DNA from 2 places in the Paenibacillus sp. FSL R10-2788 genome. Region 2 is predicted to be linked to the other one. Evidence: predicted binding sites of a transcription regulator. Region 2 holds the regulator's gene; the other holds the start of a gene.

Region 1 (8,224 bases), 1.4 Mb from region 2:
CGCCCCCATTCATAACGTCTGGTAATTATATCTTCGGCAGCCGTAATAAGCGTCTGATCCTCAATGGTAATTATGTACTCCATATCCAGTTACGTCCTCCTTTATTTTACCTAATTATATTAAATCGCACTGAATTATGATATAAGATATACTATTTTAAGTGCCAAAAAAGGAGGAGCAGAATTGAAAGTGAAAAAATGGATCTCCAGTCTCATCATTGTTGCATTACTTGCTTTGGCTAGTTACTGGTTTGAACAAAACGGAGAGCCTACAGACCCCTCGTCTCCATCCAATTCGAGTGTTGTTCAGCTAACCTTCCCATCAGACCGCTATCCTGAGACCGCCAAGCATATTCAGGATGCCATTGCGAAAGGTGAATCCGCCACATGTACGATTAACCGAGAGCAGGCTGAAGAGAACCGCAAAGAGTCCTTAAAAGGGATCCCTACTAAAAAGGGATATGACCGGGATGAATGGCCAATGGCTATGTGTGAGGAAGGCGGCGTTGGTGCCGACATTGAATACATAACGCCAAGCGATAACCGCGGGGCAGGAAGCTGGGTTGGCAATCAGCTGGAGGATTATGCAGACGGAACCCGGGTGGAATTTATGTTTAAATAACGATCTGTCTGACCATCCCCAGGCAACAGAATAGCCCCACCTGGCATTCGCCAGACGGGGCTACACTTCACATCAGCTAACTTAGAATAAGCAAGCTTTAGTGATGATAACCAGCAAGATGAAAAGTACCAGGATTGCTCCTGTAGAAGTCCAAGGACTACACACCGGACCTACTGATGCTGGACTTACTACCGGACCTACGTTACAACCACAACCATGTTCCATACCCATTTTCAATTCCTCCTAATGATTAATGACTACAGCACAAGATATGTAAAAAGGAGATAAGCCGTTTGGGCGAATTGGCAAACAAATGCCAATCACCTAATGAATTGAAGGCGGACAGTCGATAAACAGGATATACACAAAGGAGGTGCAATATGGATATAGCTGCATTATCAATGGCAATGAGCCAAGCATCCTTAGCTCAAAATGTTGGGATACAGGTCATGAATATTGCCAAGAATCAGGCTGAAACCCAGAGCCAAACTATGGTGGAAATGCTGGGCAAAAGCGTTGCTCCGAATTTGGGAAAAACACTTGATATTAGTGTGTAATTGCTTTATGCTAAGGGTACATGAGAACTAACGTTCCTATGTATCCTTAGACTTTTTTTACTCTACATAGCCCTTCGGGCTTTTCTTTTGCGCATTTATGCGAACATACGATCCCATTAGTGATTTATTAGTGATTTTAAACGAGGTGAATAAGTTGGAGAACATGAAATCATATTATCAAATGACTGTGCTTGAGAAATGGACGGAGGATCTATACAAGCGATTAAATCTTCATCAGCCTTCGCAAATTTCAATATCGTATATTGCAGAGCGGCTTAATATCTGGGTTCATTATTTGGATGTGAGAAGCAAGAGCATTGAAGCGTCTGCAGGAATGTACAGCCTGTTTATCGACAACCGCCTTCCAGCCAATCTTCAACGGCTAGAGTTTCTTCATGAACTGTGTCATCTACTTCGCCATGGCAGCGATAATCAGACCTTGATGCCAGAGCATTTCACGCGGGCACAGGAGGACGAATCAGAGCGTTTTATCTTGTATGCGGCGACGCCTTACTCCATGATCTCCCGCATGACATTGCCTGAGCAACGGGAAGATGCCATCTCCTATCTTGCAGCAGAATTCCAAGTACCTGCCGAGCTGGCCTTACAGCGGATTGATCAGATCCAAAGACGTGTGTTCCAAGGGCAATTATTGGCCGTGATGGGAAGAAACGAAGAACGACTGACACATATTCGCAACGGATCACGGAGATAATAAGCTTAGTTGCAATAGTTCTCTGCATATTCATTTATGGTGGAATTTCTCGTGAGGGGGAACGACATGGAAGCCATTAAAGTAATTGAATTATTACTGACTCATCCGGATTATAATGTAGATGCAGTACACCCCGAAATCCCGGATTTTGTGGGCATTGAGACGATTGAGGTGGATCACGAAACGGGGACCTTCTCCATTTTATTGCAAGAACCCAAAGAAGACTAAAAGAGAATCATTATTCTTCATAAGTTAAAAGGCAGCAAATATAGTATGTCCCGGCAATTCTTCATTCGCCTACGCCTGGATTACTATCGGTATTTGCTGCCTTTTTGTATTACACAACCCCAAATTAAAAACCATAAAATTTTCATCCCCGGCAGCCTCGGCCTTGCTTGGTTTTCCAGCACCTTAATTCGCTGCTCCAGCTCCAGTATTTTCTCTTCTTCCTGCGTCATATTCTTACCTCCTTTCTTATTTGTACATTTACAAGATATCTATGAATGACATAATAGTCTCTGTATATTATCTTATACTATATACAAATTATCTATATGGAGGGAATTAATGAAGAAAAATACAAAACTAATCTTCATCGTTCTAATCCTTTTAATCTGTGGAATAACATCCTTAGCCCTCCACTCCTTCCGAAATCATATGAACAGAGAAGTCATTCATTATCTAATAGAGACGAGAAATTATAAGAAGGAAGATTTTTATAAAGTATACACCCAGATTGCCAAAGCTCCCCTCGTAAGTACCACGGTGATTTTCGCAGACGAACCCTACGCAAGATACTTTTATCGAAAAGAAAATGGAAGGATCTATCAATACAGCAGGGCTCCTGTTAAAGGTAATGATCCTAGCTATACATATAAACATATCGAAGAGGATCTCCCGTGAAGGAGTCACTCTATTAAAAAGACGCGTTTGTCCAGCAGTCAGCAATTGGTGCTTGGGCAAATGCGTTTTTTTGATCTCCCCTGTTCTAAATAAGTAACCATCGTTTGCGTAGACAATATTGGCGTGGTGCTTAGCAGCTATCGGACACAGTTGATCTTATGCGTTGCATAACCCTCCATTTCGAAGTGTAACGGACCCCATCGCCTTTATTGGCATGAGAAACACCTTACAAGGCCCACTTTTTAAGGAATAGCGTCACTGGGGTCCGCGAACTTGCTCAAAAGTCTATTTATATGCAAATAACGACTTCTGAGTCCATAACCCTCTGGCGATAATTTATGAATAGGCATTCTCTACTCTCAAACACAAAGAAATTTTCTCAGGAACAAAATGTGACCTAATGCCGTCCTAAATGGTGTTATAGGTAAAGGGGGGCACAGTATCATGCAGCGATCCATGACCCGGCCGGGAAATCATGTGATGAAGAGTTACGAAATTTACGCAGATATGCTGTTCCGGATCGCTTTGGTCCATCTAGGCAGCCGGCAAGATGCCGAAGAAGCCACTCAGGATACCTTCATCAAGCTAATAGAAAAAGCGCCAAAGTTCAAAGATGCCGAACATCAGAAGGCATGGCTGATCCGGGTAATCACCAACCATTGTAAAACACTACTGGGCAGAGGCTGGCGCAAGCGCGAGGTTAAGCTGGAGAGCGCTGAGCCAATTGCGGCAGACAGCCCCGAGGATTGGGCTCTGCTGCAGTTAGTTATGGCGATGCCCATGAAGTATAAAACCGTAATCCATCTTTATTATTACGAGGACTATCCCATCCAGGAGATCAGCAAGATTCTGCAGATTAGCCAGTCTGCCGTGAAGATGAGACTTCAGCGGGGACGGCAACTGTTAAAACTGGAGCTGGAAGGAGTGGAACCACAGTGAAGGAAGATCAGTTTCGAACAACATATAAGAAAGCGGTGGATTCGATGAAACCAGGTGAAGAAATGAAAAAAGAATTGTTCGACAAAATGGAGCAGCGGCAGGAGCGGAAACGTCCGCGCAAGACGGTTTATATCGCGGCAAGTGTCGTGCTCGCCGCAGGAATCGGTCTGGCTGGGCCTAGTATATGGCAGCAGTTGAACAGTCAGAGCTCCCCGGGGCAGGTTGCCCAGGTAACTCCGGGTGTAAGCAATGCTGGCAATTCGGGCACAGCTACATCGGGCAGCATTGTCATTCCCAAGCTGAAACTGCCAGATAAGGAATCTGGCGTGAAGGCAGATATGATCGCCTTGGTCGTGTATAAAAATAATATTTACACACAGTCAGCGACTCGCATCGACGCTGCCGATGCTGCCGCTCTGCGCGGTGACAAGTTAGGACGCACTACAGGCGGCATCAACGAATGGAGCGGTAACGACGAATATATTGAGTTAGCCTCGAACATCGGCGAAACGGATCTCTATTCCGTGAAGGGCTATGATTCCAGCTTCCTGATTATGTCCTATTCGGAAATCAACGGCGAGGTATTCGCTGAACTGTATGAGCACACGAACGGCATCACCATAAACAGCGGCGCCGACCTATTCGGCAAGCTGAATCTTGAAGGCCGAGTTACTTCAGCTCAGTCGGAAAGCTTCAACAGCTGGAACAACGGCCTCCAGCAGCAGGCGCCAATCGCCAATGGCGAGGCGCTTGATGGCTTCCTGACAGCACTCCAAGCGGCTAAACCGCTGGCAGCAGAGCCGCTGATCGAGCAAGGCATCTACGACAGCGAAGACCGCAAGATCATCTATCTGCAGCTGGAAGACAACGCCCGAGTAGAGCTGACGCTGTTCGGTCAAGGACTTGTACGCTACGGTCAGGCACCGGTATTCTTCGAGGTCGAATCCGGGGCATTCCAGCAGCTGTGGGACAGCATGAAACTTTAGGGATGTTGGTGGAAACCCAGGGCCTGTGGTTGGGACTGCGGTTGGGATCGGGATTGCGACTGAGATTAGGACTGTGATCGGGACTGCGATCGGGATTGCGACTAGGGCTGCGGTTGGGATCGCGATTGCGATCTGGGCTGCAACTGCGGTTGGGACTGCGGTTGAGATCGCGATTGAGATTGAGATTGCGATTGGGACTGCGATCGAGATTGCGATTGGGACTGCGGTCGGAAGCAATTGGGTACATCGTTTCGGTCACCTTGCTCTCCATTGGAGGAATTTAGCTGACTGCTAACAAAAACGGCGCTGCTTCCAAACCATTTCATGGTTTGGAGCAGTGCCGTTTTGTGCTTTACTGTATGGTTTATGAGCTCGCATACTAGATATGCTGGTTGCAGAGGTGAAACTACTGACTGTTCCTTTATAGGCTACTTCTCATTGTAATTTCTGCAACTACATCTGCGAGGAGCATGGCACTAACGAGCTAACGAACTAACGAACTAACGAACTAACGAACTAACATCCTCCACCTCGATCTATCGGACCCAGATGACGCTATTTGCTGATTTTCAGCCTTTGAAGCATGGTTTCGGACTCCATGGACGCTAATGCCTAGAAAGAGACTCAAATGCGGTACTTTTTATGCCAATAGCGACTATGGAGTCCGTTAGAATTGCAAATGTGGAGAAAAACCTCTTTAAGGGTCAGCTGGGTCCGATAGGAGCCTCATACCAAAAATGCTCCCTAATCAAACGAAGTTTGGTGTTTAGTATAAGTAAGTTTGCAGCAAGAAAAAGTGCCCCAACAGCTATTTTATCGGATACTGGATAACTCTTTCTTTTTTTCTGTCCATAACAAATCTTTCATACTCCAGAGTCCTTATGTTACTAATCCTCAGTCAAATACAATTCAAATTTCCTCACTATTAAACTATTTCACATGGTAAAATAAACCTGATTTAAATAAAAGGAGAGTACATAATATGGGATTTTTCAAAGGAGTATTACAGGGTCTTCTTACAATAATAGAAGATAGAGAATATCAGAAACTTTCGGAATCAAATACTATAAAAATCGATAATAAATTAACTTATACTCCAACAGTAAACAGACAATTCGCCATCATTGAAATTAAAGGTAATAATTATCTGCATAAAGATAGCATATTGAGCATGAAATTGAGTTCAGGATTTTTATCCATTGGAAACGTTATGATAAGTCGTTCATTAGTGTCAGGAAATCTTGATATGCTTAATTTATCGCAAGATGACTTTAACAATGGCGTTAACCTATATGGAATGATTTCCGATGAACGACAGAATGTAACAGAGATAGTATGTTGCTTGAAAAATGATATTTCCTTAATTCAAGGGTACGTTCAAGAAGCGCTCGCTATTAAAAAGAATGAAGCTGAAAGAAAATTCATAATTCAACAAAATGAACAACTTAGGAAAGAAGAGGAAGAAAAACGAAAAAAATCACAAAAAGAATACTTCCAAACGCATATCAAAGAAAAACAAATTATGAAATATGGAATACGTCACACTAAATGCTGGAGATGTCATGCTCCTTTAGGCACTGAGACACACCCTATTCATTATTCTTGTGGTTGGCTCCAGTGTGACTGCGGTGCATGTAAATGCAATTATCACAGATAGTAAAAGAGTATTTTCGTTTTCATCGGTTACTTCTCCTTAGTGGGTACTTGTAAACTCAACCGCGGTGACCGGGGGCTAGAGTTATTGCTGGATTAATTCTTTAGGAAGCAATTTGCCCCAAAGGCAAATCAAAAGTACGCAGTATTTAGAGCATGCTTCTACATTGTGCGTTCAGTCATTCGCGAGCATCTCCTGTTGAGCATTATAGTTCGACTACTACGACATAAAAAAGGAACGCCCACCATGGACGCTCCTTTTTTTCTTATTCGTCTACAAAAATCTAGCTAGTTACGCATTTACACTTTCCGATTTTCGATCCTGTCTTGCGTGTAATGTTTTCATAGCAAATCTTGCTATCGGCTGCGCAACCAACAGTTCAATCCAAAATGCTATACCAAAGTTTCTTGGCCAGATGTGAAGGAAATTTTTAAGTGGATCCAGGCTTATTTGTTTCGTCCCAACCCATGTGCCAATAATTGATAGTAAAATAGATAACACCGTGACATTCAATAAAGTATTCAACAGAATCCCTGCATTAAATCCATCTGTTTGTCCCATGAATTTCGGCATCACTTTCCCAACAATCGGTCCTGCAACTAATCTTACAGATAAAACTACGATCATCCACATAAACGGAATAACCTTTAGTGTATCTATATACACTTCCTTACTGAAGCCACGTTCCAACCCCACAATAATAGGGGCAATAGTGTTTACTGAAATGATTGAAATAATGAGTAAAAATAGTATACCTTCTTTTCCGTTTCTGGGCAGTCTTTTGTCTCCATGCATGTTTGTCATCTCCGTGAATAATATTTCAGATGGCAGACGTATCATGAGACATATATTTTTGGCCCAACAAAAAAGACCAATATCTCTACACACTGATTTAATAATTATAACATTTATTTAAAATGAATGTCAGACCTTCTACTAAAATTTTTATTAAATCCCCCTTAGCAAGAGCGGCAGTGGCAGAGAAGTAAACTGCCGTACTCTACAAACGACATTAGAAATATCCTAAATTGGTACTCTGATCTCCAGTGGTACTTTGCAAGGTTTTTCAGAATATTATTGATGGTCTTAGGGAACGCTATACGCAAATCGGGGCTAAAAAAAAGAATACGAGGACTCATACAAGGAAATTGACTTAGTATGTTGCTACTCTGGTCGGAGCTATATAAAGCTAAAGGTAGCTGCTGAACGACTGGGTATGACTCCAGCGATGTTCAACGAATAATACTCACACCTACTCCCAATCATGCAGGAAGAGGCCGTTGATAAAATTGAAGCAGAACTGAATAAATACGCTGAAAAACAGCTCGAAACTGCAGAAAAATAATTCCCGTTAGCAAATCCGTTAGCAAACTCAAAATTCTGTTCTTTATCCATTCTACTTTCTTATATTGCTAAGCTTATAGACAGCAAAAAACCCTTACAAAGTAAGGGTTTTTGATAAGTGGGCCCTGAGGGACTCGAACCCCCGACCAATCGGTTATGAGCCGACCGCTCTAACCAACTGAGCTAAGGGCCCGGATCTAAAAATATCCGAATGTACAATTGCTGTTGTAATAAAATTGGTTGCGGGGGCAGGATTTGAACCTGCGACCTTCGGGTTATGAGCCCGACGAGCTACCGGGCTGCTCCACCCCGCGTCAGAAATAATATTCAAACAGCGACAATAAACAATATACAGTACAAAATGGGTCTACGTCAAGGATGAATTTGTAAAAGTTCTCAAGGCAAAAATCTAACCCCATATCTTCCTTTGCGGGATCGATAAATTTCCACAAAACTTGGGTCATGGTAGCCATAAATCCAGCCATCTTGCTCCAACCTTTTTGCT
Region 2 (8,224 bases):
TTATCATTTTCATAGAAATGCTGAAGAGATATTTGTGATTTTAGCGGGAAAAGCGATGTTAAGAACGCCTGAGGGTATTACGGAGGTTACGGAAGGAAATGTAATATTTTTCGAAATGGGACCGGAAGGGGCGCACCAGCTTTATAATCATACGGATGCACCATGCAGGTATCTGGATCTCCGAACGAATCAGGGAATAGATGTTTGCGAATATCCAGACTCAGGCAAAATCAACATTTTGCCTTATCAAGAAATCTATCAAGCGGATGAACAGGCGGATTATTATAAGGGTGAAGAGCATGTAAGGGAAAAATGGAATGGGGGAGCGTAATTGATTAAAGATCGTTGGTTTACAGTAACGGAAATTGATCCGACCACCTATGCAATCAGTGAATATGGACATTGGGAAAAGGTGCATTCTTTTTTACTCTTGGGGCAAAAACAAGCCGCGTTAATTGATACGGGATTAGGTATTGATAATATAAAAAGAATAACGGATCAGTTAACGGATTTACCTATCGCTGTCATAACTACACATGTGCATGCAGATCATATTGGCAGTCACGGACAATTCGAGACAATCTATGTTCATAAAGAGGATGAGGATTGGCTGATTAACGGAATAAAAGGCTTGTCCCTTGCCCAGATTCGAAAGGATATGAGTCGAGACATCACCCTTCCTGTTCCTGAAACCTTTGATCCTAACACCTACATACCTTTTCAAGGGAAACCAACGGCTCTTTTACAAGAGGGGGATGTGCTCGACATAGGTGGGCGCGAAATAGAAATTTACCACACACCAGGTCATTCGCCAGGTCATATCAGCCTATTTGATCATGCCAACGGATATCTGTTTACAGGTGATTTATTATATGACGTTACGCCAATCTATGCTTTTTACCCTTCGACTAGTCCGGTTGATTTAGTGGCATCCTTAGAGAAGATTACAGAAATTCCAGGGGTTACCCAAGTATATGGCTCTCATAATACGCTGGGTTTAGATCCATCTATTTTACAAGAGGTCAAAAAGGCAGTTCGCGAGTTACGTGAGCAAAAGGTAGTGGCACATGGTACGGGTATTCACCAGTTTGATGGGTTTAGTGTGCAATTTTAGGTTCTTTCTATTTCGAAATCAAATGAGAGGTATGGCGATAACAACTTAATTATTCAGATACGATTGACCTGAAGAGTGCATGCAATTGTTGTACTTGGGAGTAAGCTTCCTTGTACTGGTTGTCGGATTGTCGAATAGGCAATAAACCCGGCAAGAAGGAAATACAATACACAGGCGTTTCTTTGCTGTTCATATATATTTTAAGCGTGAGTTCTTCTATCACATTAGCTTCTTCATCAGGTTCCTTAAGGACGTTAATATCTGCACTAGTTGCAGTTGTTTTGCTGTTTTGTTGTCTTTTGGAGACTTTTGAAAGGGTAAGTGCGTTAACCACAATCTCGGATCCCATTACATTATCGAAAGAGTATAGCTTTGCTACTGCTTTTTTGTTGTTCTTCGGATTTCTGGTGCCTATTGCTAATTTTTTATTAGGTTCGTTAAGTGCGATCAAGTGAGATTGATTGGGGGGAATGAATGTTTTGGTGAAAATGATGTTAAAGGATGCAGCCGCATTAACTAGCATAGAAATATCAGATGAAGTGGATAGCGTTTTCAATTTTATAATGGCGGCACTTAGAATTAAAACAACTCCTAAAATAGCAAATAAGTACACTAAGATAATCAGCATATAATCACCTCCCAGTTATCTCATTAGACTCAAATTGTTGCTTATTGAAAGATATGCCTGAATGATCCCCACTAGTATCTTTTAAAAGGGAAATTCGTGGAATTATAGGATCGGCTTCGGAATTAGCCCAAAAAAAGCACCCGGAGAAACCTGCCGATTCTGCAAATGGCGCAAAATTGGGGGTTGCTGCAAGGGTGCTTTTTAAGGTAAGTATGTAACCTATAGAAAATTGAAGGCAGTGATATGATCGGTATAAACAATCAGCTGTTTGTATTCGATCGGAGTCCCATAACTAGCATAAGGTCTTACAGTAACGTCATTGAGGACAACAAAGTTATAGCTGAAATTTTTATCAGGGTGTTCTGCTCCCAAATAAGATATGTATTCGTCTACTATTACATCATCCATCAAAGATTTTAAATCAAATACATCCTCTTTGTTGGAGACGGCTGGAGAGACGATTCCCTGAATGCTGCCAAAAGAGGTGAGCAAATTCACTTTTTTTCCACTAGCTTGTTCATCATTTAAAAGTAAACCGGACAGCTTACCCAGTGCATCGACTTTAAAATCGACGAGGGTTCTAATTTTTGAGTTATTCAAAACTAAACACATCCTTTTCAATTTGCAATCCTGTTAACAATATTCGACATATAATCACCAAACTCCTAGTATGCTAATGAAAAAATACTTACTTATGTAATGACCCCCATTCTGTATATGGTGATTTGGGGGCTGTGACGTCCTCAGCGAATTCAATTCCTTATCGTTACTCGTGTTCCTATAGGGACGATAGCTGCGAGTGTTAACACATCCTCGTTGTACATCCGGATACAGCCGTGGGATACCTCTTTCCCAATGGAGGAAGGATCATTCGTTCCATGAATCCCGTAGTGTGGTTTAGACAGTCCCATCCAAAAGGCACCAAAGGGACCGCCTGGATTGGGTTGTTTGTTAATAATCGTGAATTCTCCCACTGGGGATTGGGTTAACATCTTACCAATACCGACAGGGAAACCTCTAATCACAATATCATTGTCCAGAAGATATAACATTCGTTGGGTCAGATCTACAATAATTCGGTAATTTGGCATTATGCACAACACTCCTTTCTAATTAGGATATGAGCAGAACGCCTAAACGGTTATTCATAGAAAATGCCCATTTTAGCGAACGAGAACAAATGTTCGTTAGTGGTTGAGAAAGCAAAATACACAGAAAAAAGGCTGTTCCGCATTTGCGGAACAGCCTTTTATGGTAGGAGTGCATACTTAGTGGATATCTCGAAACAATCCGATGACTCTTCCGAGAATAGTTACGCGATTAAGGCGAAGAGGCTCATAAGCTGGATTCTCCGGCTGAAGCCGTATATGATCACGTTCCTTGTAAAAGGTCTTAACGGTTGCTTCATCTTCTTCAGTCATGGCTACAACGATATCTCCGTTGTCCGCTGTTTGTTGTTGGCGAACAATTACATAATCACCATTCATAATGCCAGCATCCACCATACTATCACCCATAACTGACAGCATAAATACTTTGTTGTCACCTACATAGTGAGTAGGAAGTGGGAAGTAGTCCTCGATATTCTCTGTAGCAGTGATAGGTACCCCGGCGGTAACTTTACCTACGACAGGAATCCGTGAGATGGTCTGGGCGAATTGGTGAACATTCTCTGAATCCTCTTGGCCTAGTAATTCTATTGCACGTGGCTTCGTTGGATCTCGACGAATAAGTCCCTTCTTCTCAAGCCGGTCCAAATGACCGTGAACTGTGGAGCTGGAAGCAAGGCCAACAGCTTCTCCAATTTCCCGGACGGAAGGTGGATAACCCTTGCTGCGGACTTCGCTTCGTATAAATTCCAGGATCGCCAGCTGGCGACTTGAAATCTTTGACATTGGAATCAACCCCATATAGTAATGTTTGGGAAAATTATAACATAGAACTACCGTTCGCACAAACATAAGTTCTAACTATTATAAATATTAATCTGCTAGAGTTAAAAAATGGTAGACAAATGATAATAAAATGAACCACTTGAGTCTCTCGAAAAAAAGAGAACAATTGTTCTGAAATAGTATTGAACAAAACACATGTTCGTGTTATTATGAATTCGAAAGTAAGAACAAGTGTTTGGAGGATGATAATTATGCTAAAATACAGTACATACCGCAGCATCTACGATAAGGCCCCAGTGGTTGAATCTTTAGGACATAATGACGTTGCCCGTAATTCCGCTAAGGTGAAAGAGATAACGGAACGTTTGCTAGGAGGGATGATTTCGTTGTTCCGTCAGGACTTCTTTATTAAGTTAATATTGATTATCGTGCTAGTATTTTCTGGCCTAACAGTAGTGGGAAATGTATTTGCAGGATCGACGACTATAATGAAGGAAGAGAAGCGGATTGTGGTTGAACGTGGAGATACACTATGGAGTATTGCCCTTAAGAATAAACCGGCTGATATGAAGACAGTTGTTTATATAGAAGGAATTAAACGTTCAAGTGGGATTAAGAGTAGTCAAATTAACGCTGGAGACATACTTACTTTACCTATTTATTAATTTTCTGAGAACATAATAGAATGACCAGTAGAGCTTGCAGGGAGTAGACCTTGACAAGCTCTTTTTCTCATGGCAGAGTTAGAATTAATTTATAGGGGGAGGGAAAGTATTGAATATTGATGAGTTGGTCGCGCGAATTAACGAATTGGCACGCAAACAGAAGAGCGTAGGCCTTAATCAAGAGGAAGTGGCGGAACGCGCCAAGCTTCGTGAAATTTACCTGGGGAATATCCGCAATAACTTCCGAGCACAATTAAATACTATTGAAGTAGTAGATAACGATGAGCATGAACAAGGTAACAAGGGGCTTAAACATTAGCTCGCTGTTCCTTTTCATAGATATTTCAGGATGACTAGGGGGAACGCACATGGCCCGTTCTTGGGAAAGAATGGTTCAACGCAACACACAGCAAATCAACAAGCAAAGAAAGAAACAAGGCAAGGATACGATTTATGCCTCTAAATCTCCTACCCAGAATGCCGAAGTCTTTAAAGGTCGCAACATTGCATTTCCGGTAGTGTTAGTGATACTTGGCACTATGTTTTGGGTAGTTGGTTCTATTGATCAGGCCAAAGGAAATGGCATGCTGGCTAATTGGTTGGGAGTAGTACTGTACTATTTGCTGGCAGCGCTATTGTTCTTCCGTCGTCCGTACTTGAAGGTGGAAAAAGCAAGACTGTCTACTATTAAATTCAATCGCGAACGCGGGCTTCCAGCTGCAGATATTGAGAAAATCACCCTTTCGCGTGGAGCTGTAGTCATTAAGCACAAAGGGAAACGTACGAAATGGATTTTCACAAGACTTATGAATCGCTATGATACTAATGCGATGAGTACACGATTAGAAGCATTTGCTAAAGCTCACAACATTGAAGTAGTTCACGAATAGAACTAGACCAGTTAAAGGGAGAGGGAGACCTGTAATGCCAATTTCTGCTGTACTATTTGACCTTGATGATACATTGCTGTGGGATGATCGGAGCGTCGAAGAAGCATTTCGTTCTGCTTGTGAAGCCGCCGGGGATACGATTGATCCACAAGAACTAGAAGTTGCAGTTCGTAAGGAAGCAAGTAGCTTGTATGAATCTTATGAGACGTTCCCATTTACAAAGATGATCGGAATTAATCCATATGAAGCACTCTGGGCTAACTTTACGGCAGGTGAACAGCCAGAATTCCGTCAATTGGAGCAGCTTGCACCGGTTTATCGTAAAGAGTCTTGGCGTCGCGGACTTGCAGCCTTAGGGGTGGAAGACGAAGCACTAGCTGAGACCTTGGCAACTAAATTCGCAGCAGAGCGCAGAAAACGTCCATACATCTATGAAGAAACAATGCATGTACTGGAGCAGTTACGGGGTCAAGTGAAGCTTTTGCTACTTACGAACGGTTGTCCTGCACTGCAACAAGAAAAACTAGATGGTGTGCCAGAGTTAATTCCTTTCTTTGATCATATTGTGATTTCCGGAAGCTTTGGTAAAGGCAAACCGGATAAGGAAATTTTCCTGCATGCTTTAGAGCTTCTTGATGTAACTCCTGAGCAAGCGGTTATGGTCGGCGATAAGCTTACAACGGATATCCGTGGGGGGCTGGCAGCAGGGTTGACCACGGTCTGGATTAATAGAAAAGGTAGAGCACCTAGTCTTGATATTCATCCGGATCATGAAATCAATCACCTTGAGGAGCTTCTTCCACTAGTTCAATCCTTGTAAGATATACAGAGCTATTAGCTCCAACATAAAGACTTTATAAAAGCAGCGAGTTTCTAAGATCCTAAGAAACTCGCTGCTTTTCTGTACATACATACTAACATAAGGATTTCATTAGATTTTTTAAGTAAATGATTTAAGTCACAAGTCTAATGCGGAATTGATGCAAAATACTGAAAAACCAATAATAATGTGTATAATAGATGGAGATGTATAACATGAATTGGTAGATTTTTATTATTCGATAATGATTGGGAGGGCTCCAAATGATGAGATCGAAGAAATTAGTCGCTGTATTATTAGGTGCAACACTTTTAGTACTAGGTGGATGTTCTTCAAATGGAACCAAGCATTCAGAAATACATAACATGAATATGAACATGTCTATGGAACCTATCAAAGTCGAACTACAATGGAGTCCTGAAGAAGTTGTTGTAAATCAAAAGGTAACCTTTGAAGCTGTGGTGACCCAAGATAACGAGGCAGTAGATGATGCAAAAGAGGTTCTGTTCGAAATTGTGAATAAAAATGATAAGGGACAGAAAATAGAGCTTAAGGGAAAGCTAACAGGTAAAGGAGTCTATCAAGCTGAAGGGACCCTTGAAAAGGAAGGACAATATAATGTCACTTCACATGTGACAGCCCGGACACAGCACTCTATGCCTAGCAAAGAGCTGTCTGTGAAACCATGATTCAAAGGTTCACAACGGTTGCTGAGCAATAACAGATAAAGCAGAGTGGAAAGGAAGGCTTTTCGAAATTCCTTTATTCTGCTAAACTTACTCTAATGTTTTACTGGGGGGACTATTAGTTGGCTAAATATACACTTGAGGAAAGCTTACAACAAAGGATTTTGATCCTTGATGGCGCAATGGGCACAATGATCCAACAGGTGCCTCTTACTGGAGAAGATTTTGGTGGCGATGAGCTGGATGGCTGTAATGAAATGCTGGTATTAACACGTCCAGAAGTCATTCAGACGATTCATGAGCAGTATCTCGAAGCAGGGGCTGATCTCATTGAGACTAACACATTTGGTGCAACCTCTGTTGTACTGGCTGAATATGATATTCCTCAGCGCGCACGTGAGATCAATCTAGCGGCAGCAGAGTTGGCTCGCAGAGCAGTAGACAAATATGACACACCTGACCGTCCGCGATACGTCGTGGGGGCTATGGGTCCAACAACAAAAACGCTCTCAGTAACTGGAGGCGTTACTTTCCAAGAGCTAGTTGATAGCTATGAGGAACAAGCAGTGGCATTGATCGACGGTAAAGTAGATGTTTTGCTGCTGGAGACCTCTCAAGATACACTTAACGTTAAAGCTGGAAGTATTGGTATTCGTAATGCTTTTGAAAAGACTGGCATCACATTACCGGTTATGATTTCAGGAACAATTGAACCAATGGGTACTACACTGGCGGGTCAGAATATTGAAGCATTTTATATCTCATTAGAACATCTGAAGCCTATCTCTATGGGCCTCAACTGTGCGACTGGTCCAGAGTTCATGCGGGATCATATTCGTTCGCTTTCGGAGATCTCCTCGGCAGCCGTGAGCTGTTATCCAAACGCAGGATTGCCGGATGAGAATGGACATTATCATGAATCTCCAGATTCTTTAGCTCGCAAGATTGCAGCCTTTGCTGAAAAAGGCTGGCTGAATATTGCGGGAGGCTGCTGTGGAACGACACCAGAGCATATCCGTGCGATGAAGGAAGCACTTTCCGAATATCCTCCACGCCCGCTGGCAGGTAATCATCCACCTGCACTTTCAGGTATTGAGCCTATCTATATTGAGAACGACAACCGTCCTTACATGGTTGGTGAACGTACGAATGTACTTGGCTCTCGTAAATTCAAACGTCTTATCGTCGAAGGTAAATATGAGGAAGCCTCAGAAATTGCCCGAGCTCAGGTAAAGAGTGGGGCACAGGTTATTGACGTGTGTGTACAAGACCCTGACCGCGATGAGATTGAAGATATTAAGCTTTTCTTAGAACTGGTTGTGAAAAAGGTTAAAGTACCTCTGATGATCGATACTACCGATCCTAAGGTTATTGATTTAGCTTTGCAGTACTGCCAAGGTAAGGCGATAATTAACTCTATTAACCTTGAAGATGGTGAAGAGAAATTCGAGCTGGTGACGCCGATCATTCATAAATATGGCGCAGCTATTGTTGTAGGTACCATCGATGAGACGGGACAAGCAATT

Evidence for each region. Region 2 encodes LexA, which represses DNA repair genes until DNA is damaged. Its sites were predicted from a motif close to CGAACATATGTTCG; they were not measured.
Region 1: NSQ50_RS23335 (ImmA/IrrE family metallo-endopeptidase) is a predicted target of LexA. The motif match lies at 1,279-1,292, and genes of this name have one in related genera.

Annotation. Positions count from the first base shown of each region.
Region 1 covers NZ_JBBOQA010000001.1:5,231,010-5,239,233, forward strand. Annotated here, with positions in the region: gene NSQ50_RS23315 (cytidine deaminase) at 1-83, opposite strand, end outside; gene NSQ50_RS23320 (NucA/NucB deoxyribonuclease domain-containing protein) at 190-621, shown strand; gene NSQ50_RS23325 (hypothetical protein) at 703-852, opposite strand; gene NSQ50_RS23330 (YjfB family protein) at 1,002-1,178, shown strand; gene NSQ50_RS23335 (ImmA/IrrE family metallo-endopeptidase) at 1,342-1,893, shown strand; gene NSQ50_RS23340 (hypothetical protein) at 1,960-2,121, shown strand; gene NSQ50_RS23345 (hypothetical protein) at 2,205-2,351, opposite strand; gene NSQ50_RS23350 (hypothetical protein) at 2,461-2,796, shown strand; gene NSQ50_RS23355 (RNA polymerase sigma factor) at 3,241-3,735, shown strand; gene NSQ50_RS23360 (hypothetical protein) at 3,732-4,721, shown strand; gene NSQ50_RS23365 (hypothetical protein) at 4,747-5,016, shown strand; gene NSQ50_RS23370 (hypothetical protein) at 5,704-6,378, shown strand; gene NSQ50_RS23375 (hypothetical protein) at 6,667-7,170, opposite strand; tRNA gene NSQ50_RS23380 (tRNA-Ile) at 7,839-7,912, opposite strand; tRNA gene NSQ50_RS23385 (tRNA-Met) at 7,957-8,033, opposite strand.
Region 2 covers NZ_JBBOQA010000001.1:3,833,795-3,842,018, reverse strand. Annotated here, with positions in the region: gene NSQ50_RS17045 (cupin domain-containing protein) at 1-331, shown strand, start outside; gene NSQ50_RS17040 (MBL fold metallo-hydrolase) at 332-1,114, shown strand; gene NSQ50_RS17035 (hypothetical protein) at 1,164-1,742, opposite strand; gene NSQ50_RS17030 (hypothetical protein) at 1,962-2,342, opposite strand; gene NSQ50_RS17025 (L,D-transpeptidase) at 2,495-2,833, opposite strand; gene lexA (transcriptional repressor LexA) at 3,011-3,637, opposite strand; gene NSQ50_RS17015 (LysM peptidoglycan-binding domain-containing protein) at 3,889-4,302, shown strand; gene NSQ50_RS17010 (DUF896 domain-containing protein) at 4,412-4,621, shown strand; gene NSQ50_RS17005 (hypothetical protein) at 4,671-5,192, shown strand; gene NSQ50_RS17000 (HAD family hydrolase) at 5,227-6,012, shown strand; gene NSQ50_RS16995 (FixH family protein) at 6,276-6,701, shown strand; gene metH (methionine synthase) at 6,881-8,224, shown strand, end outside.